2 regions of the Phenylobacterium sp. LjRoot225 genome follow, and region 2 is predicted to be linked to the other one. Evidence: predicted binding sites of a transcription regulator. Region 2 holds the regulator's gene; the other holds the start of a gene.
What was found. Region 2 encodes HrcA, which represses chaperone genes, less so after heat shock. Its sites were predicted from a motif close to GTTAGCANTCNNNNNNNNNGANTGCTAAC; they were not measured.

Region 1: the regulator HrcA is predicted to act here: its motif matches at 12,391-12,419, upstream of groES (co-chaperone GroES).

Annotation. Positions count from the first base shown of each region.
Region 1 covers NZ_CAXUPL020000003.1:843,224-857,698, reverse strand. Annotated here, with positions in the region: gene ACSQ2B_RS19280 (TraB/GumN family protein) at 124-1,101, opposite strand; gene mutL (DNA mismatch repair endonuclease MutL) at 1,177-3,042, shown strand; gene ACSQ2B_RS19270 (hypothetical protein) at 3,048-3,236, opposite strand; gene ACSQ2B_RS19265 (ATP-binding protein) at 3,347-4,936, opposite strand; gene ACSQ2B_RS19260 (hypothetical protein) at 5,019-5,174, opposite strand; gene ACSQ2B_RS19255 (hypothetical protein) at 5,430-5,693, shown strand; gene ACSQ2B_RS19250 (IS481 family transposase) at 5,690-6,631, opposite strand; gene rsmD (16S rRNA (guanine(966)-N(2))-methyltransferase RsmD) at 6,719-7,288, opposite strand; gene ACSQ2B_RS19240 (pseudouridine synthase) at 7,414-8,589, opposite strand; gene ACSQ2B_RS19235 (nucleoside deaminase) at 8,602-9,042, shown strand; gene ACSQ2B_RS19230 (TSUP family transporter) at 9,330-10,082, opposite strand; gene mobA (molybdenum cofactor guanylyltransferase) at 10,211-10,801, shown strand; gene ACSQ2B_RS19220 (class I SAM-dependent methyltransferase) at 11,040-12,257, opposite strand; gene groES (co-chaperone GroES) at 12,492-12,797, shown strand; gene groL (chaperonin GroEL) at 12,858-14,475, shown strand, end outside.
Region 2 covers NZ_CAXUPL020000003.1:219,486-233,960, reverse strand. Annotated here, with positions in the region: gene gshB (glutathione synthase) at 1-88, opposite strand, end outside; gene ACSQ2B_RS16220 (SirB1 family protein) at 146-961, opposite strand; gene ACSQ2B_RS16215 (YraN family protein) at 964-1,338, opposite strand; gene rsmI (16S rRNA (cytidine(1402)-2'-O)-methyltransferase) at 1,335-2,204, opposite strand; gene glf (UDP-galactopyranose mutase) at 2,324-3,463, shown strand; gene hemW (radical SAM family heme chaperone HemW) at 3,465-4,607, opposite strand; gene rdgB (RdgB/HAM1 family non-canonical purine NTP pyrophosphatase) at 4,604-5,203, opposite strand; gene ACSQ2B_RS16190 (DUF2975 domain-containing protein) at 5,570-6,094, shown strand; gene ACSQ2B_RS16185 (helix-turn-helix domain-containing protein) at 6,118-6,351, shown strand; gene rph (ribonuclease PH) at 6,522-7,238, opposite strand; gene hrcA (heat-inducible transcriptional repressor HrcA) at 7,315-8,412, shown strand; gene grpE (nucleotide exchange factor GrpE) at 8,432-9,040, shown strand; gene dnaN (DNA polymerase III subunit beta) at 9,352-10,470, shown strand; gene ACSQ2B_RS16160 (methyl-accepting chemotaxis protein) at 10,589-12,400, shown strand; gene ACSQ2B_RS16155 (zinc-finger domain-containing protein) at 12,486-12,737, opposite strand; gene ACSQ2B_RS16150 (ABC transporter ATP-binding protein) at 12,910-13,857, shown strand; gene ACSQ2B_RS16145 (hypothetical protein) at 13,925-14,475, shown strand, end outside.

The DNA.
Region 1 (14,475 bases), 620 kb from region 2:
CTTGTCCGGGCCACCCAGCCCAAGGCGCCCGTCGCGGCTGTTGCGGAACGACGTTGGGATGGATCACCCGGACAAGCCGGGTGATGACGGATCGTTTTGACGGCCGCGAGTTTTCGGCTGCCCCTAAACCTCCCCCGGCGTCTTCACCTCGTAGCCCTTGGCGCGGAGCTGATCGAGCACGCCGCCCTGGGCCAGCAGCGGCCGCAGGTGCACCACCGCGATCGCATGGCCGGGCGCCTTCAGCGCCTTTTCGATGGCGGCGACCTGGTCGGCCTTGGTGCGGGCGTCGAAGGTCTGGGCGCCGGGAACCATGTTGATGCAGCGTTCGTAGGTCCGCTCGTTGTCCAGCGCGCCGGGCGTGTCGCCCTCGGCCCAGGCCTTGGCCGCGGCGACGGTGACGCCGGGTCCCGCCTCCACCTGCTCCAGCACCGCGTCGAGACAGGCGCGGGCGGCGGGCTTCGGGGTGCGAAGGATCGCCCCCATCAGCGGGCCGATGTCGTAGCTCTTCTGCACCACCGGGACCTTGGCCATCTGCGCATAGGCCCTCACCACCTTGGCGGTGTCGGCGTTGGTCAGGTTGGAATGGTCGCGGTAATCGCCCGCCAGCAGCAGGCCGGCGGCCAGGGCGTTGTTGGTCTTGTAGCGGCCGGCGGGCTGGCCGATCTTTTCCCGCGCCGCGGCGAAGCGGGCGCGCCCCGCCGGGTCGAGCCCCTCCTCGAACGGCTTGCCGGTGCGCAGGCGCATCAGGTTCCACGCCGCGCCCACCGAGCCGGCCAGCTGCACCTTCACCTCCTGGAACGGCAGGATCACCTGGCTGGCGCCGTTCAGCCGGCGCTGGAGCGTGATGAGGTCCCAGGGCGTGCGCTTGGGCGCCAGGGAGGGCGCGCCCAGCACATAGACGGTGCTGGTCCCGTTGGAGACCGTCCACCAGGCCGGACCCCGGTCGCGGGCCACGACCACCAGCTCCTCGACCAGGGTGGCGTCGGGATCGATAACCGGGAGCTGGGGAGCGGCTTGCGTCGGCGGCGCCGGTTGCAGCACGACGCCCTGCGCCAGGCTCGCCGCCGGCGACGTCGCCACGACGCCCAACGTCAGAGCCAAGAATCCGAGACCTCTTCTCACGGCCATCACCCTATCGGAATCGTCCTATATTGGCGGGTCTGCGAGAGTGTTCCCATGCCGATCCGTCGTCTGCCGCCCGAGACCGTCAACCGCATCGCCGCCGGCGAGGTGGTGGAACGGCCAGCCAGCGCCGTCAAGGAGCTGGTGGAAAACGCGCTGGACGCCGGCGCGGCCAAGGTCGAGGTCCAGGCCGACGGCGGGGGCCTGACCCGCATCCTCGTCGCCGACGACGGTTCGGGGCTCTCGGCCGACGAGCTGCCGCTGGCGATCGAGCGCCACGCCACCTCCAAGCTCAGCCCCGACGCAGAGGGCGACTACGACCTGTTGCGCATCATCACCCTGGGCTTCCGCGGCGAGGCCCTGCCCTCGATCGGCTCGGTGGCCCGGCTGTCGATCGCCAGCCGCGCGCGCGGCGCGAGCGAAGCCTACGCCATCCAGGTGGAAGGCGGCGCGGTCGCCGCCGTGGCGCCGGCGGCCTTCCCGGGCCCGCACGGCGCGCGGGTCGAGGTGCGCGACCTCTTCTACGCCACGCCCGCCCGCCTGAAGTTCATGAAGTCGGAGCGCGCCGAAGCCTTGGCGATCACCGAGGAGATCAAGCGCCAGGCCATGGCCCACGAGGCGGTGAGCTTCGCCCTCGATCTCGACGGCCGCCGCAGCCTGCGCCTTCCCGCCGAGGCCAAGGGGCCGGACGGGCGGCTTGCAAGGCTGTCGGCGATCATGGGGCGGGACTTCTCCGACAATGCGCTGGAGATCGAGCAGGAACGCGAGGGCGTGCGGCTCTCGGGATTCGCCGGCCTGCCGACCTTCAACCGCGGCAACGCCGCCCACCAATACCTGTTCGTCAACGGCCGGCCGGTGCGCGACCGGCTTCTTCAAGGCGCCTTGCGCGCGGCCTATGCGGACTTCCTGGCGAGGGACCGGCACCCGCTGGCCGCCCTCTACATCGAGCTCGACACCGCCTACGTCGACGTCAACGTCCACCCCGCCAAAGCCGAAGTGCGGTTCCGCGATCCCGGTTTGGTGCGCGGCCTGATCGTCGGCGGCCTGCGCCATGCGCTGGCCAGCGCCGGCCACCGCGCCTCGACCACAGTGGCCTCCGCCGCGCTCGGCGGCTTCCGGCCGCAGGGACAGCCGGGCCAGGGCTATACGCCGCCGCCCGCCGGGGGCGGCTTCTCCAGCTGGGCCGCCGGCGGCTGGACGCCCAGCGGCGGCGGCGGCGGCCTGGCTGCGGCGCTGCAGACCCTGCCCGGCCTGACCGAGGTCTCCGCCCGCGCCGAACCCGCCTACGAGCCCCAAGGCGTGGCGGAGCCTGGCATGGCGCCGGTGATCGACCCCGTGGACTTCCCGCTCGGCGCGGCGCGGGCCCAGGTGCATGAGACCTATATCGTCGCCCAGACCCGCGACGGGGTGGTCATCGTCGACCAGCACGCCGCCCACGAACGCCTGGTCTACGAGCGGATGAAGACCGAGATGGCCGGCGGCGCCGTGGCCCGCCAGGCGCTGCTGCTGCCCGAGGTGGTCGAGCTCGACCCGGCTGAGGCCGAACGGGTCTCGGCGCGCGCCGAGGAGCTGGCGCTGCTCGGCCTGTTGCTCGAACCCTTCGGCCCCGGCGCCGTCCTGGTCCGCGAAACCCCCGCCCTGCTGGGCGCGACCGACGTCCAGGGCCTGGTGCGCGACATCGCCGACGACCTCGCCGAGAACGGCCAGGCGCTGGCGCTGATGGAGCGCCTGGAGGAGGTCTGCGGGACCATGGCCTGCCACGGTTCGGTCCGGTCTGGAAGGCGCCTCACGGCTCCAGAAATGAACGCCCTGCTCCGGCAGATGGAGGCCACGCCTCATTCCGGCCAGTGCAACCACGGCCGGCCGACCTATGTCGAACTCAAGCTCGCCGACATCGAGCGGCTGTTCGGACGCCGCTAGACCCGTCAGCGTGAGCTTAGGAAGGCGGCTCCGAGGGCCGCCCCGGCGCAGATGGCGGCGAAGATGCAGGTGAGCACGACCGCGATTGTGGCGAAGACCAGCCGGTCCAGGGTCACGCGCAGCGCAGACCTCGGCGGGCCCGAACTCAGGACCTCGAAATCGGCGTCAATCGGCTCGTCGATTGGATATCTCATGATCACCTCCGCACATCTGCGAAGGCTGATCCTGCGAGCCGGCCGAGACGCCAGCACGGCCGGCTTGTATCAGGAATGCTTCAAGGAAGGCTGAGGGGGCCGTTCGGCGCTCAGGCCGCGCACTCCACCGGCTCAGCCGGATCCATCTGCAGCACCGCGCTCATCGCCGCCAGCAGCCGCTCGGGCTTCAGCGGCTTCTCGACGACGCCGTTCATGCCGCTGGCCCGGTAGAAGGCCGCGTCGGCGGGGTCGGCGTTGGCGGTCAGGGCGATGATCGGCGCCTGGCTCCACGCGCCGCCGCCGGAGCGGATCCGGCGGGTCGCCTCGACCCCGTCCATGCCGGGCATCTTGATGTCCATCAGCACCAGGTCGAAGCGCCCGGTCGCCGCCGCGGCGACGGCGTCCGCCCCGTCGCCCACCATTTCGCTGGTGCAGCCGAACATTTCGCAGAGCGTCGCCGCCACCAACCGGTTGGTCGCATTGTCGTCGACGATCAGCACGTGCAGCGCCCCGCCGGCGGCCTCGACCGGCGAGCCGGGGGCCTCGGCCGCCGCGGGGGCGGGAACATGGTAGAGCGGCGCCTCGAAGACGAAACAGGCCCCGCCGCCGGGAGCCTCCAGAACCCGGATCGTCCCGTTCATCCGCTCGACGATCTGCCGGCAGACCGCCAGGCCCAGCCCCGCCCCGCCGAGCCGCACGCCGGCCTCGGCCTGGTGGAAGGGCGAGAAGATCGCCTCGCGCAACTCGGCCGGAACGCCCGGGCCGGTGTCGGACACCTCACCCGTCAGCCGCGCGCAATCGCCCTCCACCACCGCCCGCAAGCGCACCTCGACGGCGCCTATCGCGGTGAATTTCAGGGCGTTGCCGACAAGATTGTTCAGCACCTGGCGCAGCCGGTCGCGGTCGGCCAGCAGCCAGAGGTCCTTCGGCCCCTCATAGGCCGCATGGAAGCGGACGCCCTTCAGCTCCGCGTGGGCCGACCAGAGACCGATCACGTCGTCCAGCAGGGTCGCCGCCGCCAGCGGCTCCTCCTGCAGCTCGAGCCCCGAGGCCTGGGCGCGCGAAAGGTCGAGCGCGTCGTTCAACAGCCGCAGAAGCGTGCGGCCGGAATCGAGGATGGTGTCGATGAAGGGGGCGAGGTCCGCCTGATGCGACTTGCGCCGGACGATTTCGGCGACCCCCAGCACGCCGTTCAGCGGCGTGCGGATCTCGTGGCTCATCACCGCCAGGAACCGCTCCTTGGCCGCCAGCGCGCCTTGCGCCTCTTCGGCCATCCGGCTCATCTCGCCGGCGTAGGTGGCGGTCGCGGTCGCCGTGGCCTGCAGCAGGGCGAGCGCCGTGCCGACGCCGGCGTAGCGCCCGCCGCAGGTGACGATGAAGCCCTGCAACAGCTCCGAGGGCCGCTCCTCCAGCACCCGGCCGCAGAACTCCGCAACCGTCATCTCCCCGTCGGCGATCACCGGGTCGGTCTGCATCCAGAAGGAGACCGGACGGCCCGACCACAGGGCGTAGCCGTACTGCGCCGCCATCCGCACCAGGAAGTTATTGCGGTCGATCAGGCCGATCGGCCGATTGGCGGCGTCCACCACGGCGATCACCAGGGTGTCCGGCTCATCCTGAAACCGCTTGTAGATCTCGCGCCCGGCGACATCGGCGGCGACCGGCTCGGCATAGGGCGCGATATCGAAAAGAAGCGTCATTCCGCACTCCAACAGGCGCGCAGAGATGCTGTTTCCAACCCTAACTTTGCGTTTATACACGCCTTAAGGTTGTGTGAATATTTTACGAAGTCTTTGTGACATCGCTAATGGCGTGGGGCCTGCGCAGCTTGCTGCAGACGCCGCCCAGGCGCTGGTAGGTCGACAGGACGACCTCGACCACCCACCAGGCCACGGCGGAGCGAAGCCAGCTCAGGCCGATCCGCAGATTCTCGAACATGGCGCGATCACCGCCTTTCGCTGAAGATATCGGGACCTCGAGGACGGGGCGCCAGTCACGACGGACAGGTCAGCGCTCAACGCACGAAAGATTGAGCCAAGATGATGGCCCTGCCCGCAAGGCGATATCGCCCGATCGGCGTTGAATCTGCGCCATCCGGACAGGACGTCATGGATGCCGGTAGACCAAGGCGTCGCCATGGACACTGAATTTCAAATAGCGTCGTGCCACTGCAACCATGCAGGCCAGGCCTATATGACCATCAAACATCTGCGCACCGGCGCCGTGCTCGTCCTGCAGCACCTGCCCTTCGAGCACGCCCAGGACCAGACGCTCCAGCAGGAGCAGCAGCGGATCGCGACGGAGGCCTTGCATCTCACCCAGGAAGCCGCGGAATTCCTCGCCGCGGAGATCGAAAGCTGCGCCGGCTGGCCCACCACAGCGGAACACACCTGCGGCGCCGCGCCCCACGAGAACGAGCCGCCGAACGCCTTCGGCTTTCCGATGACTCCGGCCTAGGTGTCGTTACCAAGAAGGTTGTTCACCCTCTGCCAGGGGGTGAAGCCTTTGATGCCGGAGTGGGGTCGGGTGAGGTTGTAGCTGTCGGTCCAGGGTCCGACGGCCTTTGATCGCTCCGCCGACGAGCCGTAAGGCTTGGCGTAGGCCCACTCGCGCAGACTGGTCTGGATGAAGCGTTCGGCCTTGCCGTTGGTCCTAGGCGTGTAGGGGCGGGTTCGGACGTGACGCGCGCCGGCGGTCTGCAAGGCTTTGGCGAAGAGCTTGGAGCGATATGCCGAGCCGTTGTCGGTCATCACCCGTTCGACGGTGACGCCGTGGCGGGCGAGCCAGGCCAGGGCGCGCTCGAGGAAGGCCGTGGTGTCCTCCTTGCGCTCGCTAGGCAGGATCTCGGTGTAGGCCAGGCGCGAGGCGTCATCGACGCAGACGTGCAGGAAGTCCCAGCCGGCTCCCCGGGATGCGCCTTTACGGCGGTCGCCGGTGATGCGGTGGCCTTCCACGTCGAAGCGGCCGAGCTTCTTGATGTCGAGATGGATCATCTCGCCGGGTCGCGAGCGCTCGTAACGGATCACCTCGGGCCGGGGCTCCAGCGCCGTCAGCTTGCCCAGCCCCAGCCGGCGAAGGATCACGCCCACCGTCGAGCGCGCCATGCCCAGGGCCTGGGCGATCGCCGGCCCGGTCATCCGCTGGCGGCGCAGCTGCTCGATCTGCATCACCCGCGGTTGCGACGTCCTGCGCGGACATCGTCGGGGCGCCGAGCTGCGATCGGTGAAGTCTTCGCTCGGCCCCCGACGACGCCGGCCCACCCATTTGCGGGCCGTCCGCACCGAGACCCCAGCCGCTTCCGCCGCAGCTGCCACCGACCAGCCTTCATCTACGATCCGAGACACCATCAGGGCTCGACCACGCGGCGTCAGCCGCGCATTCTTATGGACGTTCATCCGGGGAGTTCCGGTGGAAGTGGAGTGTTGCAACCCCAGCTTCGTTCAGACCCCTCCCCGGGTGAACAACCTTCGTAGCTTCGACAACTAGGCAGCCAGGTAGCGGAGGAACCAGACCCGCGCCGCGCCATAGTCGCGCACGTCCAGCTGCTCGTAGCCCTCGACGCTGAGCGGCGCCTCGTCGGCGCCGCGTTCGCAGACGACGATCGCCTCAGGCGCCAGCCAGCCGCCCTCGGCAAGCTTCGCCAGCGCCGTTTCGCCCAGCCCCTTGCCATAGGGCGGATCGAGGAAGGCCAGGTCGAAGGCCGGGCCGTCGGCGCCGGGCCGCTGGCCCAGCTGGGTGGCGTCGCGCCGGTGCACCCGGGTGCGGCCGAACAGGGCCATGGCGTCGACGTTCTCGCGGATCGCGCCGCGGGCGGCCTCATCGGTCTCGACGAACAGGCAGAAGGTCGCGCCGCGCGACAGGGCCTCGAAGCCCAGGGCGCCGGAGCCGGCGAAAAGGTCGATCACGCGCACGTCGCGCACCCCCTTCGACCAGGCGGCGTGCTCCAGGATGTTGAAGATGGCCTGGCGGGCGCGGTCCGACGTCGGCCGCGTGATCTGCCCTCCGGGCGCCGCCAACGCCTTGCCGCGAAATTCGCCGGATACGATGCGCACGTCCTGAAATCCCCTGCCCGCTCATCCCCGCGAAACCGGGGACCCAGGCTTTTTCTGTAAGAGCCCCGCGCCGGCAACCAAAAACGCCTGGATCCCCGCTTTCGCGGCGACGAGCGGATAAGGAGCTACCGCCCGCGCTTCGGGGCGCCGCCGGGCCGCTTCGGGGGGCCGGGCTTGCGCACCGCGCCGGACTTCCGGGCCGCGTCAGGCGTCCGGGCCGCATCGACCTTGTGGGCGGCCCCGGACTTCCTCGGGCCGGGCCCCTTCTTCGGCACGGCGGCCCGGGGCTTGGGCTTGGCCCAGCCGGGCTTGTACTCGGTCTTCGGCGCAGGATCGGCGGCGCCGCGGCCCTGGGCCGCCTGACGGCGGGGGATGCGCAGCGCCCGCGCCGGCGTCGCGCCGTCGGCGTCGGGCACAGGCCGCGCGCGGCGGCCGGGCGTCGGGGTCTGGACGCGCTGGAACAACGGGCGGTCGCCCTTGGGCATGTTCTCCGGCGCGATGTGCTCGGCGACCTGCTCGCGGATCACCCGCGGGCCGACCTCCTCGATCTCGCCGATCTGCAGGGTCCCCAGCGCGAAGGGTCCGTAAGAGAGGCGGATCAGCCGGTTGACCTTCAGGCCCAGCGATTCCAGCACCCGGCGCACTTCGCGGTTCTTGCCTTCGGCCAGGGTCACGGTGATCCAGAGGTTGGCGCCCTGGGGGCCTTCCTTGGCCTTGTCGAGCTTGGCGTCGATCGGGCCGTAGCGAACGCCCTCGACGGTGACGCCGTCCTTCAGCTTGTCGAGCTTCTCCTGGGTGACGCGGCCGTGGGCGCGGGCGCGGTAGCGGCGCTGGATGCCCGTGGCCGGCAGCTCCAGGCCCCGCGCCAGGCCGCCGTCGTTGGTCAGCAGCAGCAGCCCCTCGGAGTTGATGTCGAGCCGCCCCACCGAGATCAGCCGCGGCAGGCCGGGCGGCAGGGCGTCGAACACCGTCTGGCGCCCGTGCGGGTCCTTGTGGGTGGTCACCAGGCCAACCGGCTTGTGGTAGCGGAACAGGCGCGCGGGCTCGGCGTCGTTCACCACCTTGCCGTCGACGGTGAGGATGTCGCCGGGCTCGACCTTGACCGCGGGCGTGGTCAGGACCTTGCCGTTCAGCGCCACCCGGCCGTCGGCGATCATCTGCTCTACGTCACGGCGCGAACCCACGCCGGCGCGCGCCAGCGCCTTGGCGATGCGGTCGCCGCCGGCGTCGGCGGGGGTTTCAGAAGCGTTGCGGGCTTGACCGGACGCAGGGCGGTCGGTTCGGTGCGGATTGTGGACCATGTTCAGCGCACCATGCGCATCGCCCTCGAAGCGGCGCAAGCCGCCGCAGACGCCGGAGAAACGCCGGTGGGCGCCGTCGTGTTCGATCCGGCCTCCGGCGAAATCATCGCCATAGGCGCCAACCAGCCGATCGGGGCGCACGATCCCACCGCCCACGCCGAGGTCGTGGCGATGCGCGCCGCGGCGCAAAAGCTCGGCAACTATCGACTGACGGGCCTGGGCCTCGCCGTCACCCTGGAGCCCTGCGCCATGTGCGCCGGCGCCATCAGCCACGCCCGCATCGGGACGCTGATCTACGGCGCGGAGGACCCGAAGGGCGGCGCCGTCGTCCACGGCCCCCGCTTCTTCACCCTGCCGACCTGCCATTGGCGGCCGCAGGTCGAGGGCGGCGTCCTGGCCGAGGAGAGCGCCGCCCTGCTGCGCGGCTTCTTCCGGGCGCGGCGGGGGAAGTAGCTCAAGATCTTCCCCCTGAGGGCTATCGGTCCGGCTCGCCGACCTCGGAAGCCACATCCCCATCCCAACCCTTCCCCATCGAGGGGGAAGGGCTTCGGTCTGGCCTGCATTCGTAGTTGGCCTTCAACCCTTCATCATGAATTTTTCAAGCTTGGCCATTGCATCCTGCGGAAAGGCGCCTATTTCAGGCCCTGCCCATTCTGGGCGTTTCCTCCCTATGACTTAAAGCCGGGCCCTCGGGTCCGGCTCTTTTTTTGCCCGCGCTCCGGCCTTGCTCGCCCGGTCCTTCAGCGCGTCAGAAACAGCTGCCCAGCCTGCACCAGGTAGACCGCGCCGACGGCCGTCACCAGCCAGCGGGTCCAGCGCTTGAAGTTCACGTCGGTCATCCGCTCGAGGATCCTGCCGCCGACGACCGCGCCCGCCATCGAGAGCGGCACGGCGAGCAGGAAGACCCACACCGACGGCAGCCCGGTCTCGGGGACTGCGACCAGCGGCAGGCCGTAGACGACGATCTTCGCCAGGTGGGCGAAAACCTGGGTGGCGGCCTTGGTGGCGACGATGGCGTGGCGGGTGAGCTCGGTGCGCACGAAGAAGAGGTCGAGCAAGGGGCCGGCGACGCCCGCCGTAAGATTGACGCCGGTGACCAGCAGGCCCGAGGCGAAGGCCTGGGCCGGCCGGGCGGCGTCGAGGCGGAGCCAGGCTTGCGGCAGCCAGAGCACGACCGGGACCAGGCCCATCAGCAGATAGAGCACCGGCTTGGAGGGCGTGAAGGCGAGCCAGGACACCACCGCGCCCGCCGTCAGCGACGCCAAGGCATAGATGGCGACGACGTCCCAGCGCACGTAGCTGCGGTGCAGGATGGCCCGCCAGCCGTTGGCGACCAGCTGCAGGAGACCGTGGGTCACGAAGGCCGCCTTGACCGGCAGCACCAGCGCCAGCGCCCCCATCAGCACCAGGCCTCCGGCCATGCCGAAGACCCCCGACAGGGTGGCGGTCCCAAAGGCGACGACGAGGATGAAGACCGATGTGACGAGGCTCACGCGGCCGCGCTTACACCCGATCCGGTCGCATCGTCGAGCCGGCCGCCGGCGCCTGTGGCAGGCGTTTTGGGCTGGATGGCCCGCACGCGCCGGGCCATGACGGTGGGCATGAATGCGGAAGAGCGCTCATGAGCGACACCCTGATGGTCGCCGTCCTGGCCGGCGGCGAGGGCCGGCGGATGGGCGGGATCAAGGCGCTGCGGCCGTTCCGTGGCGCGCCGCTGGTGGCTCACGCCTTGAGCCTGGCCCGCGGCTGGTCGGACCAGGTGGTCGTCGCCGTGCGCGACGCCGCCCAGTTGGCCGGCGCGGTGGAAGCGGACCTGACCTTCGACCGGGCGGACATTCCCGGACCGCTCGCGGGCCTGGCCGGCGCCCTGCAGCATGCCCGCGACGCGGGCGCGGACCGGCTCTTCACCCTGCCCTGCGACATGCCGCGACTGCCGCAGACCCTGCCCGCCCAGCTCGCCGCCGCGCTCGGCCCGGACGACGGGGTGGCCCTGCCGCGGATCGAGGGCGAGCTGCAGCCGACCTGCGGCCTCTGGCGCGTGACCTCCCTGGAGCGCCTGCCCGCCTACCGCGCCTCAGGCCAGAGCTCGCTGCGCGGCTTCGCCGCCGCCTGCGGCCTGGCGGTCGTCGACTTCGGGCCCGAAGCCGCCGCCGCCTTCGCCAACATCAATTCCCCTGAGGATCTGGCGCGGCTGGAGGCGGAGGGATCTTAGCTGAGCCGACCACCTATTTTTTGAACCACGGAAAACACGGAAGACACGGAAGAGGATTTGTCCACGAACCACACGAACGTGGACGGTGGATCGGCTTGGAGATCGATCTCTTGACCGGCCAAGAGCCGGTCGGTTGGCTCGAGCCAGACTCGCCGGAGGCGCGCGCTCAGCGCTGTGCTTCCGTGTTTTCCGTGTTTTTCGTGGTTCAAGACTGTCGGAGAGGAGAAGGGATCCGCCCTCACGCCGCGCGCCGGTGCGGCCGGGTCAGCCGGCGCTCGGCCTCGCCGATATAGTCGCGGGTCAGCGGGACGGCGTCGATCTTCTTGGCCAGCTGCAACTGGAAGACCATGTGGCCGCGATAGCGGAAGGCGATCTCGCTGAGGCAGAGATAGAATTCCCACATCCGGCAGAACCGCTCGTCGTAGAGGCGGGCGATCTCCGCGCGCTGGGCGTTGAAGCGCTCGCGCCACGCCCTGAGCGTGTCGGCGTAGTGCAGCCTCAAAACCTCGACGTCGGCAACCATCAGGCCGGCCCGCTCGACGCAGGTCAGCACCTCGCTCATCGCCGGGATGTAGCCGCCGGGGAAGATGTATTTGGCGATCCAGGCCTGGGTGAAGGAGGGTCCCTCGGATCGGCCGATCGAGTGGATCACCGCCACCCCGTCGTCCTTCAGCAGCCGCGCCACCTGGTCGAAATAGGTCTGAAAATTCGGCCGGCCGACGTGCTCGAACATTCCCACCGAGACGATCCGGTCGTAGGGGCCTTCGACGTCGCGGTAGTCGGTCAGCGAGAAGCTGGCGCGACCGGCGAGCCCCGCGGCCTCGGCCCGCGCCTGGGCGGTGGCCAGCTGCTCGGTCGACAGCGTGATCCCCTCGAGCCGCACGCCGGCCTCCTGGGCGAGCGTCAGGCCGAGCCCGCCCCAGCCGCAACCGATGTCCAGCACCCGCTGCTCCGGCGCCAGCAGCAGCTTGGCCGCGATGTGCCGCTTCTTGGCGAGCTGGGCGGCCTCCAGGGGCACGCCGGGTCCTTGGAAATAGGCGCAGGAGTACTGCAGGTCGGCGTCGAGGAAGCGCCGGTAGAAGTCGACCGACAGGTCGTAGTGATGGGCCACGTTGCGCCGCGCCTGGGCGCGCGGGTTGGCCTGCAGCCGCCAGTCCAGCCACCAGCGCTCCAGCAGACCGGCGCGCCTCGGCGGCCGGTGCCTGGAATTGCGCCCGATCACCTCGGCGAAGTCGTAGATGTCGCCGCGCTCGAGGACCAGGCCGCCCTCCATATAGGCCTCGCCCAGGACCAGTCCCGGATTGGCGGCGATCCGCGCCGCCCAGCGCTTCGACGTTATGGAGACGACCACAGGCGGCCCGCAACCGTCGCCCAGCTCGAACTGGCTTCCGTCCGGCATGCGAACGGTCAACGAGCCTTCACGCACGACCTTGCGCAGGAAGGATTGCAGCGCCATGTGCAGCCTCTCGACCTACGACGTAGGAACGATGCGCCGCGGCCAAGGTTCCGAGAACGCCATTTGACGAGATGGGCTCCGCAGCGTCCCGAGCCTTGACTCCGCAGCCCGACCTTCCTAATTCCGTCGCGGCGTTAGCACTCAAGGACCCCGACTGCTAACACGGTTAAAGCCGCGGCCTTTCGGCGCTTACGCCACCACCATTCCAACCGTCTCGAACGGAGAAAGATCATCATGGCGTTTCGTCCTCTGGGAGACCGCGTTCTCGTCAAGCGCGTCGAGGAAGAAGAAAAGACCCGTGGCGGGATCATCATCCCCGACACCGCCAAGGAAAAGCCGCAGGAAGGCGAAGTCATCGCCGTCGGTCCCGGCGCGCGCGACGACGCTGGCAAGGTCCAGCCCCTCGACGTCAAGGCGGGCGACCGCATCCTGTTCGGCAAGTGGTCCGGCACCGAGGTCAAGCTCGACGGCAAGGACCTGCTGATCATGAAGGAAAGCGACATCCTGGGCGTGCTCGAGCCGGTGAAGGTCCCGGCCTAACGGCCCCGACCCAACAGCTCGCACCGCTCCACACCTCTTTCAGAAAAAGGACAGCACCAGATGGCTGCCAAAGACGTCTATTTCTCCTCCGACGCTCGTGACCGCATGCTGCGCGGCGTCAACATCCTCGCCAACGCGGTGAAGGTGACCCTCGGCCCCAAGGGCCGGAACGTCGTCATCGAAAAGTCCTTCGGCGCTCCGCGCTCGACCAAGGACGGCGTGTCGGTGGCCAAGGAAATCGAACTGAGCGATCGCTTCGAGAACCTCGGCGCCCAGCTGATCCGTGAAGTCGCCTCCAAGACCAACGACAAGGCCGGCGACGGCACCACCACCGCCACCGTTCTGGCGCAAGCCATCGTCGTCGAAGGCCTGAAGTCGGTCGCCGCCGGCATGAACCCGATGGACCTGAAGCGCGGCGTCGACAAGGCGGTCGCCAAGGTCATCGAAGAGATCAAGTCCTCCGCCAAGAAGGTCTCGGCCAACAGCGAAATCGCTCAGGTCGGCACCATTTCGGCGAACGGCGACGTGGAAGTCGGCGAGATGATCGCCCGCGCCATGGAAAAGGTCGGCAACGAAGGCGTCATCACCGTCGAAGAAGCCAAGACCGCCGAGACTGAACTCGACGTCGTCGAAGGCATGCAGTTCGACCGCGGCTACCTGTCGCCCTACTTCATCACCAACGCCGAGAAGATGGAGGCCGATCTCGAAGAGCCTCTGATCCTGCTCTTCGAAAAGAAGCTTTCCTCGCTGCAGCCCCTGCTGCCGGTGCTGGAATCGGTGGTCCAGTCGGGCCGTCCGCTGCTGATCATCGCCGAAGACGTCGAAGGCGAAGCCCTGGCCACCCTGGTGGTCAACAAGCTCCGCGGCGGCCTGCGGGTCGCGGCCGTCAAGGCGCCGGGCTTCGGCGATCGCCGCAAGGCGATGCTGGAAGACATCGCCATCCTGACCGGCGGCCAGCTGATCAGCGAAGACCTCGGCATCAAGCTCGAGAATGTCACCATCGACATGCTCGGCAAGGCCAAGAAGGTCACGATCACCAAGGAAGACACCACGATCGTCGACGGCTCGGGCGACAAGTCCGGCATCGAAGGCCGCGTCTCCCAGATCAAGCGTCAGATCGAGGACACCACCTCGGACTACGACAAGGAAAAGCTGCAAGAACGTCTGGCCAAGCTGGCCGGCGGCGTTGCGGTCATCCGCGTCGGCGGCGCGACTGAAGTCGAAGTGAAGGAAAAGAAGGACCGCGTCGACGACGCCCTGAACGCCACCCGCGCTGCGGTGGAAGAAGGCATCGTCCCCGGCGGCGGCGTCGCCCTGCTGAAGGCCTCGAAGGTTCTCGACGGCTTCAAGGGCGACAACGACGACCAGGAAGCCGGCGTCGCCATCGTGCGTCGCGCGCTCCAGGCGCCGATCCGTCAGATCGCCGAAAACGCCGGCGTCGAAGGCTCGATCGTGGTCGGCAAGGTTCTCGAGAACACCTCGGCGACCTTCGGCTTCAACGCCCAGACCGAAGAGTATGTGGACATGGTCCAAGCCGGCGTCATCGACCCGGCGAAGGTCGTCCGCACGGCTCTGCAGGACGCCGCCTCGGTGGCCGGCCTGCTGATCACCACGGAAGCCGCGATCGTCGAAGCGCCGAAGAAGAACGCCCCTGCGGGCGGCGGCGGCGGCATGCCCG
Region 2 (14,475 bases):
GGGCCTGCTCCATCATCAGAAAGGTCGTGTCGGCCTCGATGTTGATCCCCTCGATGGGATCCATCTGCACGGCGACCTTCAGAGACATGGCGAACTCCCGACTGCCCAAGCTTGCCACATAGGGCCGCCGGAGCGTGGGCGCCAGCTAGTTGAGCCGCAGGCGAACGCGTTCGCGCTGGGCGCGGGCGGCGAGGGCCGCGCCGCCATCGAGGGTGGTGGCGCGCGCCAGGGCCTCGAGCGCGCCAGCCAGGGCGCCCTGGCCCTCGCGGGCGGCGGCGACGTCGAGCCAGGGGCGGTGGTCGTTGGGATCGAGCAGGGCGCGGCGCATCGCAGCGTGCTCGGCCCGGGCGAAGTCGCGTATCGCCGAGGCCCGGGCATAGATGGTGTTCTGCAGGCGGATCAGGACGGCGCGGTCGCTGACCGGCGCCATCAGCCGGTCCAACCGGTCGGCGACATTGGGAGTCAGGCCGGCATGCAGCGCCCGGCGGGTGAGCTCCGACGGCAGCACCACCCGGCCTTCGCTGAAGGGGTCGAGCGCCAGGGGGCCTTCCTCGGTCTCGATGCGCAGCAGGAAGTGGCCGGGGAAGTCGACGCCCTGCAGCGTCAGGCTGCAGCGGCGGGCCACGTGCAGGTAGTAGACCCCCAGGCTCACGGCCAGCCCCTTGCGGCGAACGCTCACGGAGATGATGTCGGCGTTTTCCGGGTCGTCATAGGTGAAGAGGTCGCCGGCGAGACTGAGGTCGCCGGCCATGGTCTCGGCGAGGGCTTCCTCGGCGCTTTCGCGCTTGAGGCGCTGGGTCAGTCGCTCGACGCCAACGGCGCCGAGGTCGCGCGCCGTCTGCGGGTCGCGCGTAGGGTCCTCATGGACGGCGCAGGCGATCGCCGCCTCGAGCAGGGGAAATTCCCCGTCCTTGGCGGAGCCGGCCTCCAGCAGGAATGCCTCAGCTTCTTCTCGCGTCACCCTTAAGCGCCCTTCCAAGCGTCGGGAATATGCATAGGAAGGCGGCCGGGCGCGAGCGCCAAGAGGTCGAGACGAACCGCCGCACCCGCCAGGGCCGGCCGTTTCGCGGCGATCGCCAGCCCCGCCCGCCGCAGACGGTCGCGCTGGTCGAAGCCGACGGCCTCCAGCGCCGCGAGCAGGTCGCCGCGGCGTTTGACCTCGACCACCGCCAGGGTCCGGCCGCGCAGCGCCAGCAGGTCGATCTCCGCCTGCGGCGTCTTCAGCCTGAAGCCGAGGATCCGATAGCCCTTGGCCATCAGCCACAGCGCCGCCACGATCTCGCCCTGACGGCCGGCGCGGCGCGCCGCCGCGCCGCGGATTGCGCGGACCGATTTCACCCGCGGTCCTTGAGAGCAAGCGCGCGCTTGTAGAGATCGCGCCGTGAGAGGCCCAGGGCCTTGGCGACCTCGGCGGCGGCCTCCGCGGGCTTCAGTCGGGTCAGGGCGTCGGCCAGGGCGGTGTCGGCGTCGGCGGCGGTGGCCTCCTGCTCGCGGCCGGGCCCGACGAGGATGACGAGCTCGCCCTTCGGTGCGGTGAATTGCGGATCGGCGGCGAGCTGGCTCAGGGGGCCGCGCACGACGGTTTCGTAGAGCTTGGTCAGTTCGCGGCAGACCACCGCCTCGCGGTCGCCCAGCACCACCGCCATGTCGGCGAGACTGTCGGCCAGCCGCGAGCCGCCCTCGAAGAAGACCAGGGTCGCGCGGATCCCGGCCACCTCCTCCAGGAAGGTGCGGCGCGCGGCGCTCTTCGGCGGTGGAAAACCGGCGAACAGGAAGCGGTCGGTGGGCAGGCCGGCGACCGAAAGCCCGGCCAGGAGCGCCGAGGCCCCGGGGATCGGATAGACCCGGTGGCCGGCTTCCGCCGCTTCGCGCACCAGGCGGTAGCCGGGGTCGGAGACCAGCGGGGTGCCGGCGTCGGAGATCAGCGCCACGCGCCCGCCCTCGGCCAGGGCCGCCATCACCTTGGGTCGGGTGCGCTCGGCGGCGTGCTCGTCGTAGCGCTCCAGCTTCTTCGACAGGCCAAAGAGGGACAGCAGCTTGCCGCTGACCCGGGTGTCCTCGCATAGGACGAAGTCGCAACCCGCGAGGACGTCGAGGGCGCGCAGGCTGATGTCGCGCAGGTTGCCGATCGGCGTGGCCACCACGTAGAGGCCGGGCGCCAGCGGGGCGTCGTCGAGGACCGGCGAGGGGAGGGGGCGTGCCATGGCGCAGGCTTCGCCGCTGGCGAGCCCGATGGCAAGCCTCCGCGGCGCCACGCGCCCTGGCGCGCCTGGCCGACAGGTTGTAGCAGCGGCGGGAAGGGCGACGCGGAGATCAGGGGCGGATGGCGGACGAGCGGGCGACGTACGACTGGTTGATCGTCGGGGCGGGCTTCGCCGGCAGCGTGCTCGCCGAACGGATCGCCGCCGAGCGTGGCGAGCGGGTGCTGATCGTCGACCGCCGCGACCACATCGGCGGGAACGCCTACGACCAGTACGACGCCGCCGGCGTGCTGATGCACCGCTACGGCCCGCATATCTTCCACACCAACGCCCAGGCGATCTTTGACTACCTGTCTCGCTTCACCGCCTGGCGACCCTACGAACACCGGGTGCGGGCCCAGGTCGACGGCCAGCTGCTGCCGATCCCGATCAACCTGGACACCATCAACCGGCTCTACGGCCTGTCGCTGACCTCCGAAGAGCTGGAAGCCTGGTTCGCCGCCCGCGCGGAGCCGGTCGAGGAGATCCGCACCTCCGAGGACGTGGTGGTCTCGCGCGTCGGCCGCGAGCTCTACGAAAAGTTCTTCCGCGGCTACACCCGCAAGCAGTGGGGGCTGGACCCGTCCGAGCTGGACAGGGCTGTCACGGCGCGGGTGCCGACCCGCACCGACCGCGACGACCGCTATTTCACCGACCAGTTCCAAGTCATGCCCGACGCCGGCTACACGGCCATGTTCCACCGCCTTCTGGCCAGCCCGCTGATCGAGGCGCGGCTGGGAACCGACTTCGCCGACATCCGCCACCTCAAGCCCCGCCGCGGCCTGATCTGGACTGGGCAGGTCGACGAATTCTTCGACTTCCGCTTCGGCAGGCTGCCCTACCGTTCGCTGAGGTTCGACCATGTCACCCTGGACCAGCCGCAGTTCCAGCCGGTGGCCGTGGTCAACTATCCCATGAGCGAGGCCTACACCCGGATCACCGAGTACAAGCACCTCACCGGACAGGAGCATTCGAAGACCACCGTCACCTACGAATATCCGACGGCCGAGGGCGACCCCTACTATCCGGTGCCGCGACCCGAGAACGAGGCGCTCTACAAGCGCTACGAGGCCTTGGCCCTGGCGACGCCGGACGTCTGGTTCGTGGGCCGGCTGGCGACCTATCGATACTACAACATGGACCAGGTGGTCGGGCAGGCGCTGGCGACGTTCCGGCGCATCCAGTCGGCTCTGCCGGCGGCCGAAGCGACGCCCGCGAAATAGATCAGGTCAGCAGCTCTGCGGTCAGCCGGTCGAGCACCAGCCGGCCGGCCGGGGTCGCCCGCAGCCGCTCGGGGTCGTCGGCCAGCAGGCCGAGCTCGACGAGGGAGGCGGTTCGCGCCGGCGACAGGTCGAGGACAGCCAGCTCGGCGCGCGGCACGCCGTCTTCGATGCGCAGGCCGCTCAGCACCCGCTCCTCCGCCGCCTCCAGCGGGCTCAGCGCCTCCAGCGCGGGAAAGCCGGTTCCGTGCGCGGCGACGCGGGCGACGTAGTTGGCGGGCCGGCTCTCGCCGACGGTGGCGTGGCGCACAGCCCCGCGGGTGATCCGCCCATGCGCCCCGGGACCTGCGCCGACATAGTCCTCACCGCGCCAGTAGACGAGGTTGTGGCGTGACCGCGCCGCCGCGCCGCGGGCGTGGTTGGAGACCTCGTAGGCGGTGAAGCCCTGGGCCTCGAGAACCGCCTGGGTGGTCTCGTAGAGGACCGCGCCGAGCTCAGGGTCCGCCGCGGCGAACCGGCCTCTCTGTACCGCTCGGTCAAATGCTGTACCGGCCTCGATGGTCAGCTGATAGGGCGACAGGTGCTCGGCGCCTAGATCCACCGCCTGGCGCAGCTCCTCGGCCCAACTGCCCGCCGTCTGGCCGGGCCGGGCGTAGATCAGGTCGAGCGACAGCCGCGGAAAGGCCTTGGCGGCGGCCTTGGCGGCGCGGATCCCAGTCGCTGCATCATGGTTGCGGCCGAGGAAGGCCAGGGCCGCATCGTCCATCGCCTGCAGGCCCAGCGACAGCCGCGACACGCCGGCCGCAGCGAAGGCCTCGAACCGATCAGCCTCGGCGTCGGTGGGATTGGCTTCGAGGCTGACCTCGAGGTCCGGGGCGGGGGTCCAGAGCTGGCGGGCCTTGGCGACGATCTGCGCCGCCCAGGCCGGATCCATCAGCGAGGGCGTGCCGCCGCCGAAGAAGACCGAGACCAGGGTGCGCGGCCCGGTGAGCTGCGCCTGGGCTTCGAGGTCGGCGAGGATGGCCCGGGCCAGGGTCGCAGGCTCGTCCGGCCGCCGCACCCGGAAGACGTTGAAGTCGCAATAGGGGCAGATGCGCGCGCAATAGGGCCAGTGGACATAGACCCCGAGCGGCGGGGGCGTGGTCACCAGAGCGCCGCCTTCAACTTGGCGAAGGCGAGGGCGCGGTGGCTCATGGCGTCCTTCGCCGCCGGCTCCATCTCGCCGAATGTGAGGTCGCCGCCCTCGGGGACGAAGATCGGGTCATAGCCGAAGCCGCGCTCGCCACGCGGCGGGAAGGCCAGGGTCCCGTCGACCCGGCCCTCGACCACCACCGCCGCGCCGTGCGGCCAGGCCAGGGCCAGCGCGCAGGTGAACCAGGCCGAGCGGTCGTCGCCGTCGGCCTCCTCGAGCCGTTCCTCGACCTTGCGCATGGCGGCGTAGAAGTCGCGCTCGGGCCCCGCCCAGCGGGCGGAATAGATCCCCGGCGCGCCCTCCAGGGCGCTGACCGACAGGCCGGAGTCGTCGGCCAGGGCCGGCAGGCCGCTGGCGTCGGCCGCCGCACGCGCCTTCAGCAGGGCGTTGCCGACGAAGCTGGTCTCGGTCTCCTCGGGTTCGGACAGGTCCAGGTCGCCGGCGGTGATCAGCTGGAAACGATTTTCCAGAATTTCGGCGAGCTCGCGCGCCTTGCCGGGATTGTGGGTCGCCACCACCAGCTTCGCGCCAGGCTCCAACGTCAGGGCCATCGATCGTCTCTCCGTCCGGGGTGGGCTTGCTCGCGGACCATAACGCCGAAGCGGCCTGCCGCATTGCGAAAGTTTAATATTGTTAATCGATATTCATTTGATCGAAAATCGATGTGTCCATATTGATTACCGGCATGGAAGCGATGTCGCTTCATTCAACCCCGCTGCACCGCAGCAAGCCCCAAGGAGGCTCCCATGCCCTCGAACCTGTCCAAGATCTTCGACCGCGTCGCGCTCAGCTTCTTCACCGCCTTCGCCATGTTCCCGGTCCTGACGGTCGCTACAGGCGGCATGTTCCACTAGGCTCCACGTGGGGTTGGCCAAGGCCGCGCGGCTCAGGCCGGGCGAGTCGGAAAGGGGGGTCGCATGCGCGCGTTGGGTCCGGGGTCGGTTTCCAGCTTCCTCAAGATCATCCTGGACGTGGTCTATGTCGCCCTGGTGGCGGGCGTCATCGGCGCAGCCCTCCTGGCGCTCGCGGCCCTGCTGTTCGCCTTCAACCCCTCGCTGCTGGCGAATGTGAAGATCTCCGACGGGGTGCAGTTCGCCGAGCGCGCGCCCCTGGTGGTCGGCGGCCTGCTCGCCGCCGGCTTCTACATGGCGAGCGTGCTGCTGATCATCGGCGCCCTGCGGCGGATCTTCGTGACGCTGACCGCCGGCGACCCCTTCCATCCGGACAACGTCAACCGGCTGCGGCTGATCGGGCTGATGCTTGCGGTGCTCGAACTCGGACGCTACGCGGTCTGGGGGATCAGCGCCTGGCTGCCCTGGGTGCGCGACGTGCGCCCGAGCTTCAGCCTGACGGCGTGGTTCTCGGTGCTGGTGGTGTTCGTCCTGGCGGAGGTGTTCCGCGAGGGCGCGCGCCTGCGCCGCGAAGCCGAGCTGACGATCTAGAGCCCCGGACCCGCGCCTGATCCATGCCCATCCGCGTAAGCCTCGACCGGATCCTCATCGACCGCCGCATGTCTCTGACCGAGCTGGCGGACCGCGTCGGCGTGACCATCGCCAATCTGTCGATCCTCAAGACCGGCAAGGCCCGCGCCGTGCGCTTCTCGACGCTCGCGGCCCTGTGCCGCGAGCTCGATTGCCAGCCGGGGGATCTGCTCGTCTACGAGGCGGGGCCGGCCGAGGAGCCGGAGGAGGAGGAATAGCGCTGTCCGTCATGGTCCGGCGTCCCCGCACCCCTCTCAACGTCATTCCCGGCCTAGGTGCCGGGAACCCATGCACACTGATGGTTGGAGATAGTCCCGGAACTTCGACGTTCATGGGTGGCCGGGACGAGGCCCGGCCATGACGGAAGAACGGGGAGAGGGGAGCGCCCCTAGCCCCCCACCGCCGCCCGCTGGGCGACGCAGAGTTCGCGGATGCCCTTGCGGGCCAGGGAGAACAGCGCCTCGAACTCGCCCTCGCTGAAGCCGCGCTTCTCGCCGGTGGCCTGGATCTCGACGATGTCGCCCTTGCCGGTCAGCACGAAGTTGCTGTCGGCCTCGGCGTTGGAGTCCTCCTCGTAGTCGAGGTCGAGCACCGGAGTGCCCGAGAAGACGCCGCAGCTGATCGCCGCCACCTGGTCAAGAACCGGGTCGGTGGTGATCAGGCCTTCCTCCAGCAGGTAGCGGGTGCAGAGCTTGAGCGCGACCCAGCCGCCGGTGATGGCGGCGGTGCGAGTGCCGCCGTCGGCCTGGATGACGTCGCAGTCGAGGGTGATCTGGCGTTCGCCCAGCGCCTTCATATCGACCACCGCCCGCATCGAGCGGCCGATCAGCCGCTGGATCTCCTGGGTGCGGCCAGACTGTTTGCCCTGAGCGGCCTCGCGGCGGCCGCGGGTGTGGGTGGCGCGCGGCAGCATGCCGTACTCGGCCGTCACCCAGCCCTGGCCGCGTCCGCGCAGGAAGGGCGGCACGCCTTCTTCGAGGCTGGCCGTGACCAGGACCTTGGTGTGGCCGAAGCTCACCAGGCAGGATCCCTCGGCGTAGCGGTTGACCCCTGTCTCCAGGGTGACGGGTCGCAGCGCATCGGCCACACGTTCGGAAGGGCGCATGCGGAACTCCTTGGGATTGCGACGCGTCTTGCAAGCTTGAAGGTCGCGCTTATCCTAGATCGAACCGGTCCAGTCCATGGGGCGCACAGACGGACGAGCATCCGACGTGAACACGCCTATCTTCGCTCGCGGGCCTTCTTTGGCCGAGCTCGACGAACGGGCGAGGGATATTTTTCGCCGCATCGTCGAGAGCTATCTCGACACCGGCGAGCCTGTCGGCTCCCGCACCCTGTCCAAAAGCGGGCTGTTGCTCTCGCCCGCCTCGATCCGCAACACCATGCAGGATCTGACGCAGCTGGGCCTGCTGGGCGCGCCGCACGTCAGCGCCGGACGGTTGCCGACGCATGCGGGCCTCAGGCTGTTCGTCGACGGGCTTCTCGAGGTGGGGGATGTCGCGGAGGATGAGCGGCGCTCGATCGATGCGCGCCTGCGCGCCCACGGCCGCAACTACGAAGACGCGCTGAACGAGGCCAGCGCCATTCTCTCGGGCCTGGCCGGCGGGGCGGCGATGGTGGTGACACCCACGCGCGACGCTGGCGTCAAGCACGTCGAGTTCGTCGCCCTGGGGGCGGAGCGGACCCTGGCGATCATGGTGTTCGAGGATGGCACGGTGGAGAACCGGCTGATCCGCCTGCCCGCCGGGGTGACGCCCTCGGCCCTGCAGGAGGCCTCCAACTTCCTCAATTCGCGCCTGCGCGGACGCACCCTGGTGGAGGCGCGGGTCGATCTGCGCACCGAGCTCGACGGCGCCCGGCGCGAGCTCGACGAGACGGCGGCGCGCCTGGTCGAGGACGGCATGGCCGCCTGGAGCGGCGGCGCAGCCGAGGACCGCTCGCTGATCGTCCGCGGCCGCGCCAATCTTCTGGAGTCGCGCGAGACGGCGGAGGACCTGGAGCGGGTGCGTTCGCTGTTCGAGGATCTGGAGCAAAAGGAACAGCTGATTCAGCTGCTCGACGGGGTGCGGGACGGGGAGGGCGTGCGCATCTTCATCGGCGCCGAGACCCGTCTCTTCTCGCTTTCGGGTTCCGCCGTCATCGCGGCGCCCTATATGACGGGCTCACAGCGGGTGTTGGGCGCGATCGGGGTGATCGGGCCGGCCCGTCTCAACTACGCCCGGATCATTCCGCTGGTGGACTACACCGCCCGCGTGCTTGGCCAGGTGATGAACGCTTAACTCGCGAGCCAGGTAAGACATGTCCGAAGACCAAACGCCCGAGCCGGACGTCCAGGCGACGACCCAGGAAGCCGGCGAGGACGCCTATGAGGCGCTGCGCGCCGAGACCGCAGCGCTGAAGGAGCAGGTGCTCCGTTATGCGGCCGAGGCCGACAACACCCGTCGCCGCGCCGAGCGCGAAGCCAACGACGCGCGCGCCTACGCCATTCAGAAATTCGCCCGCGACCTGCTGGGCGTCGCCGACAACCTGGCCCGCGCGCTGGCGGCCCAGCCGGCGGAGAGCGCCGATCCGGCGGTGAAGAACTTCGTGGTCGGCGTCGAGATGACCGAGAAGGAGCTGCAAGGCGCCTTCGAGCGGAACGGCCTGAAGAGGATCGACCCCGCCCGCGGGGAGAAGTTCGACCCCAACAAGCACCAGGCGATGATGGAGCAGCCCGGCAGCGACGTGGCCCCCGGCGGCGTCATCCAGGTGCTGCAGCCCGGCTACGACCTGCTCGGCCGCCTGGTGCGCCCGGCCATGGTGGTGGTCGCCGCCAAGGTCGCGCCGGCGCCGCCCGAAGGCGGCTCCAATCCCTACGCCGCCAACGATGAAGCCCAAGGCGGCGGCTCGGTCGATACGCGGGCGTAGGATCCGGCGCCGAACGCCGTCAGGTTGGGGCGGACGGATAAAACAATCCAGCCGTCATCCCGACCGAAGCGCAGCGTAGAGCCGGGACCCAGGGCCATGCACGCCGCCCTGGGTCCCGGATCGGCCTTGCAGGCCGTCCGGGATGACGTGTGTTATTTGTATGCGATAGCCCGCCTCCCAGGCGGCGCATCAACTCTCGCGCTTCCCCCTCTTCCCCCCCTTGCGAAATTGGCTAATGTCGCAAGTCCCCTCCAGTCGGGGGGCGCCGGGCGCATGATTCGCGCCGGCGCGTGCGCGAGCGGGACCAGGGCATGAAGCTGACGATCGAACGGGCGGCGCTGTTGAAGGCGCTCGGGCATGTGCAGAGCGCCGTCGAGCGCCGGAACACCATTCCGATCCTGTCGAACGTGCTGCTCTCGGCCGAACGCGACAAGCTGAGCTTCTCGGCCACCGACCTCGACATGGAGATCATCGACGAGGCCTTCGCTCAGGTCGACCAGCCGGGCCAGATCACCGCGCCGGCCCACACGCTCTACGAGATCGTGCGCAAGCTGCCGGACGGGGCCGACGTCGCGCTGACCTTCAACGGCGAGGACCCGCGGCTGACGGTCCAGGCCGGCCGTTCGCGCTTCAGCCTGCCGGTGCTGCCGGCCGGCGATTTCCCGATCATGTCTTCCGAGGGCCTGACCAGCCGGATGACGGTGGACGCCAACGACCTGATCCGGCTGATCGACAAGACCCGCTTCGCCATCTCGGCGGAGGAGACCCGCTACTATCTGAACGGCCTCTACATCCACACCGTCACCGATAACGGCGTGCTGAAGCTGCGCGCGGTGGCCACTGACGGCAGCCGTCTGGCGTTGGCCGAGATGGCGGCGCCGGAAGGGGCGGCCGGGACGCCGGGCGTCATCGTGCCGCGCAAGACCATCGGCGAGGCCCGCCGCCTGCTCGACGACGCCGGCGAGACCGTGGAGCTGGCGGTCAGTCCGCAGAAGGTCCGCTTCGAGGTGAACGGGGCGGCGCTGACGTCCAAGGTGATCGACGGCAATTTCCCCGACTACACGCGGGTCATCCCGAAGGACAACAACCGCATCGTCCGCGTCGACGCCAAGCTGTTCGCCCAGGCCGTCGACCGGGTCGCCACCATCTCGGCGGAAAAGAGCCGCTCGGTGCGCATGGCGATCGAGAGCGGCCGGGTGGTGCTGACCGTGCGCAACATGGAAGCCGGCCAGGCCGTCGAGGAGCTGGAGATCGACTACGACGGCGACGCCTTCGAGCTGTCGTTCAACGCCCGCTACCTGATGGACATCACCGACCAGATCTCCGGCGGGATGGCCGAGCTGCGCTTCGGCGGCCCCAACGATCCGGCCCTGGTGCTCGATCCGGCCGACGCCGACGTCCAGTACATCCTGATGCCCCTGCGGGTCTAAGGCCGGGTCGGAGCGCTCGGCCGCTCGACATGGTTTCCCCCAGGTAAGGTTAAATCAACTCGGCGCATGGGATGGTCCGCCCGAGGGCCGACGGTTCGGTCCGTCGGGAGCCCGCGCCGTGTTCAAAAACTTGAGGATTTCGCGCAAGCTTTCGGGCGCCTTCGCCGGCCTGATCCTCATCCTGGTCGGCGCGAACGCCCTGGTCATGCACCAGCTGCGGGCCATCCACCACGCCGTCGACCAGACCGTCCGCTCGAGCGAGCGCGCCGACGAACTGAGCGCCGCCCATACGGGCATGCTGGAGATGCAGAACGCCCTGCGGGGCTTCGCCATCGCCGGCGAGCCGGCCTTCCTGAAGACCTATCACGAGAGCTCGGCGAAGCTCGACAAGGCGCTCGAGAGCTTCCGCAGCCAGTCTGACGACGCCGAGCAGGCCGCGCGCGCCGTGGCGCTGAAGAAAGAGTTCGACACCTGGCGCGCCACCTATGGCGAGCCGGTCATCGCCCTCGCCCAGGATCCCGCCACCAAGCCTCAGGCGTTCGACATGCTGGGCCGAAAGTCGCTCAGCAAGCTGCGCGCCGGCCTGAAGGGCCTCAATACGGCTCAGGACAAGATCCAGGCGGCGAACGCCGCCGCTCAGCTCAGCGCCATCCGCAAGGCCACCGTCGTGATGGTCGGCGCCGGCGTGGCGGCCATCGCCTTCGCGGTCTTCATGGCCGGGCTGCTGTCGCGCGCCGTCGCGGTTCCGATCGCCGGAATGACCTCGGTGATGCGCAAGCTCGCCGAGGGCGACCACGAGGTCTCGCCGCCCGGAATCGGTCGCGGCGACGAGATCGGCGCCATGGCCGCCGCGGTGCAGAGCTTCAAGGAGGCCGCGCTCGACAAGCTGCGCCTCGAAGGCGAGAGCGCCGAGCAGCGTCGGCAGACCGAGACCGAACGCGCCCGCGCCGCCGCGGCGGAGGCCCAGGCCGCCCGTGAACAGGCCGAGGTGGTCAAGGCGGTGGGGCTGGGCCTCGAACAGCTCTCGGCCGGCGAACTCACCTTCCGCATCGCGACGCCCTTCCCGCCGGACTACGAGAAACTGCGCCAGGACTTCAACGGCGCCATCAGCCGGCTGCAGGACACGCTGAAGGTCATCAACACCGCCACCAGCGGCGTCCGATCGAGCACCAGCGAGATCAGCGCCGCCTCCGAAGACCTCGCGCGCCGCACCGAGCGCCAGGCCGCCAACCTGGAGGAGACCGCCGCCGCGCTTGAGGAGATCACCGTCACCGTCGGCCGCACCGCCGAGGGCGCGCGCAACGCCGACCGCATCGTCACCGCCGCGCGCTCCGACGCCGAGGTCTCCGGCGAGATCGTCCGCCAGGCGGTGGACGCCATGGGCGGCATCGAGCGCTCGGCCGGCGAGATCGGCCAGATCATCGGGGTGATCGACGAGATCGCCTTCCAGACCAACCTGCTGGCCCTGAACGCCGGCGTCGAAGCCGCCCGCGCCGGTGAAGCCGGCAAGGGCTTCGCGGTCGTCGCCTCCGAGGTGCGGGCTCTGGCCCAGCGCTCCGCCGACGCGGCCAAGGAGATCAAGACCCTGATCAACACCTCCGGCGAGCAGGTCGGCAAGGGCGTCGATCTGGTGGCGCGGACCGGCGAGGCGCTGCAGCGGATCGTCGCCCAGGTCGGCGAGATCGCCAGCGTGATCAGCGAGATCGCCAGCTCGACCCAGGAACAGTCCAACGGGCTTCAGCAGGTCAATGTGGCGGTCACGGAAATGGACCAGATGACCCAGCGCAATGCCGCCATGGTCGAAGAATCCGCCGCCGCCACCCAGCAGCTATCCGGCAAGAGCGAGGAGCTGGTCCGCATGGTCGGCCGCTTCCGCCTCGGCGAGGCCGGCGCGAGCGCTCGGACCGTGGCGGGCGCGCGGGCGGCCTAGGCTCCGGTCCTAGGCCTTAGACACCCAGAAACCCTGGGTCCCCGCTTTCGCGGGGATGACCGTTCGTTGAGGGTGTCGGCGACGCTTAGTGCCCGTGGGAGCCTTCGTAGACGCCCGGGGCCAGGCGCTCGTCCTCCTCGCCTTCGCCGGCGTCCGTGGCGAGGACAAAGCGGCGGTCGCAGTAGGGGCATTCGACGAAGGCGGCCTCGCCCATTTCCAGCCAGACCCGTGGGTGCCCCAGGGCCCCGCCGACGCCGTCGCAGGCGATCCGGCCCGAGCGCACGACGATGGTCTCCGGCGCCGGCAGGTCCGGCGTCAGCGCGGGACGCGCCGGCATGGGCTCAACCTTGACCTGGGCGGAAGCGCCCTTGTTGCGACTTTGGCGAGCCATGACGTGCCCCTCTGGAAATCGCGGCCCGGCTTGGCGTGGGCGCGATGCGCGCCTAGGTATGCGACCGCGCCTTTCCCAGTCAATCGAGACGCGGCGCCAACGAGGTCCCCAGCCTTCGATGACCCTTCCCGACTACGCCATCGAGGCCCGCAACCTCGTCAAGACCTACCCGGCGACCAAGACCACGCCGGAGATGCGCGCCCTTCGCGGCGTCGACCTGGCCATCCCGCGCGGCTCGATCTTCGGCCTGCTGGGTCCCAACGGGGCCGGCAAGTCGACCTTCATCAACATCCTCTCGGGGCTCTGCCGGAAGACCTCCGGCGAGGTGCGGATCTGGGGACGCGACATCGACGAGCGCCCGCGCGACGCGCGCGCCGCCATCGGCGTGGTGCCCCAGGAGATCGCCGTCGATCCCTTCTTCACCCCGCGCGAAGCCCTGGAGGTGGCCGCTGGCATGTACGCCGTTCCGCCCAAGGAGCGGCGGACCATGGAGCTGCTCACCGCCCTGGGTCTCGCCGACAAGGCCAACGCCTATGTCCGCCAGCTGTCGGGCGGGATGAAGCGCCGGGTGATGGTGGCCAAGGCCATGGTGCACAATCCGCCGGTGCTGATCCTCGACGAGCCGACCGCCGGCGTCGACGTCGAGCTGCGCCGCCAGCTCTGGGCCTATGTGCTGGAGCTGAACCGCAAGGGCGTGACCATCGTGCTCACCACCCACTACCTGGAAGAGGCCCAGGAGCTCTGCGATCAGATCGCCATCATCAACCGCGGCCAGGTGGTGGCCTGCGAGCCAACGACCACCCTGCTGCAGCGCATGGACACCCGCCACGTCCTGGTCACGCCGGAAGAGCCGGTGACCACGGTCCCGGTCCTGCCGGGCTTCGAGACCCGGCTGACCAAGGCCGGCGGCTTTTCGGTCAGCTATCGCACTGGCCTCTCCAGCGTCGAGCAGGTGCTGGCCGCCATCCGCGCCGCGGGCCTGCACATCAAGGACATCTCCACCGAGGACCCGGACCTGGAGGACGTCTTCGTCGCCCTGACCTCGGCGCCACCGGAAGCGGCTTGAGGCGCGCGCGATTGCCAAGCCTGCCGGGCTTGGCGATGCTGGTCCCGGACTTCATCGGGTGCGGACCATGGTCGAACGGCTCTTCGAGGAGGTTCCGCTCTGGATCGTCCTCATCCTGATCTTCGTCGGCATGGGGTTGGCGCGCGAGGTCGGGGCCTGGTCGCGCCGCCGGCTGATCCGCGCGTCCGAGGCTGGCGACCCGCCGGCGGACGAAACCGTCGTCCTCACCGCGGTCCTGGGCCTCCTGGCCCTGCTGATGGCCTTCAGCTTCGGCATGGCGCTGAACCGTCATGAGACCCGGCGCGAGCTGGTGGTGACCGAGGCCAACGCCCTGGGCACGGCCTATCTCAGGACCTCGGTGCTCGACGACCCGGGCCGGCTGCGCGCCCTGATGCGCAACTACGCCCAGACCCGGCTCACGTTTGGCCTGAACGGGGGCGAGACCCAGAGGGCGGCCGACCGGGAGACCGCCCGCCAGCAGCCGCCGATCTGGGACGAGGCCGTGCGGCTTGTCGGCCCCAGCCGCACGACGCCGCTGGCGGGCTTCGTGCTGGCGCCGCTCAACGACGCCTTCGACGCAGCCAGTGCGCGCAAGGCCGCGCTGGCCGCGCGCCTGCC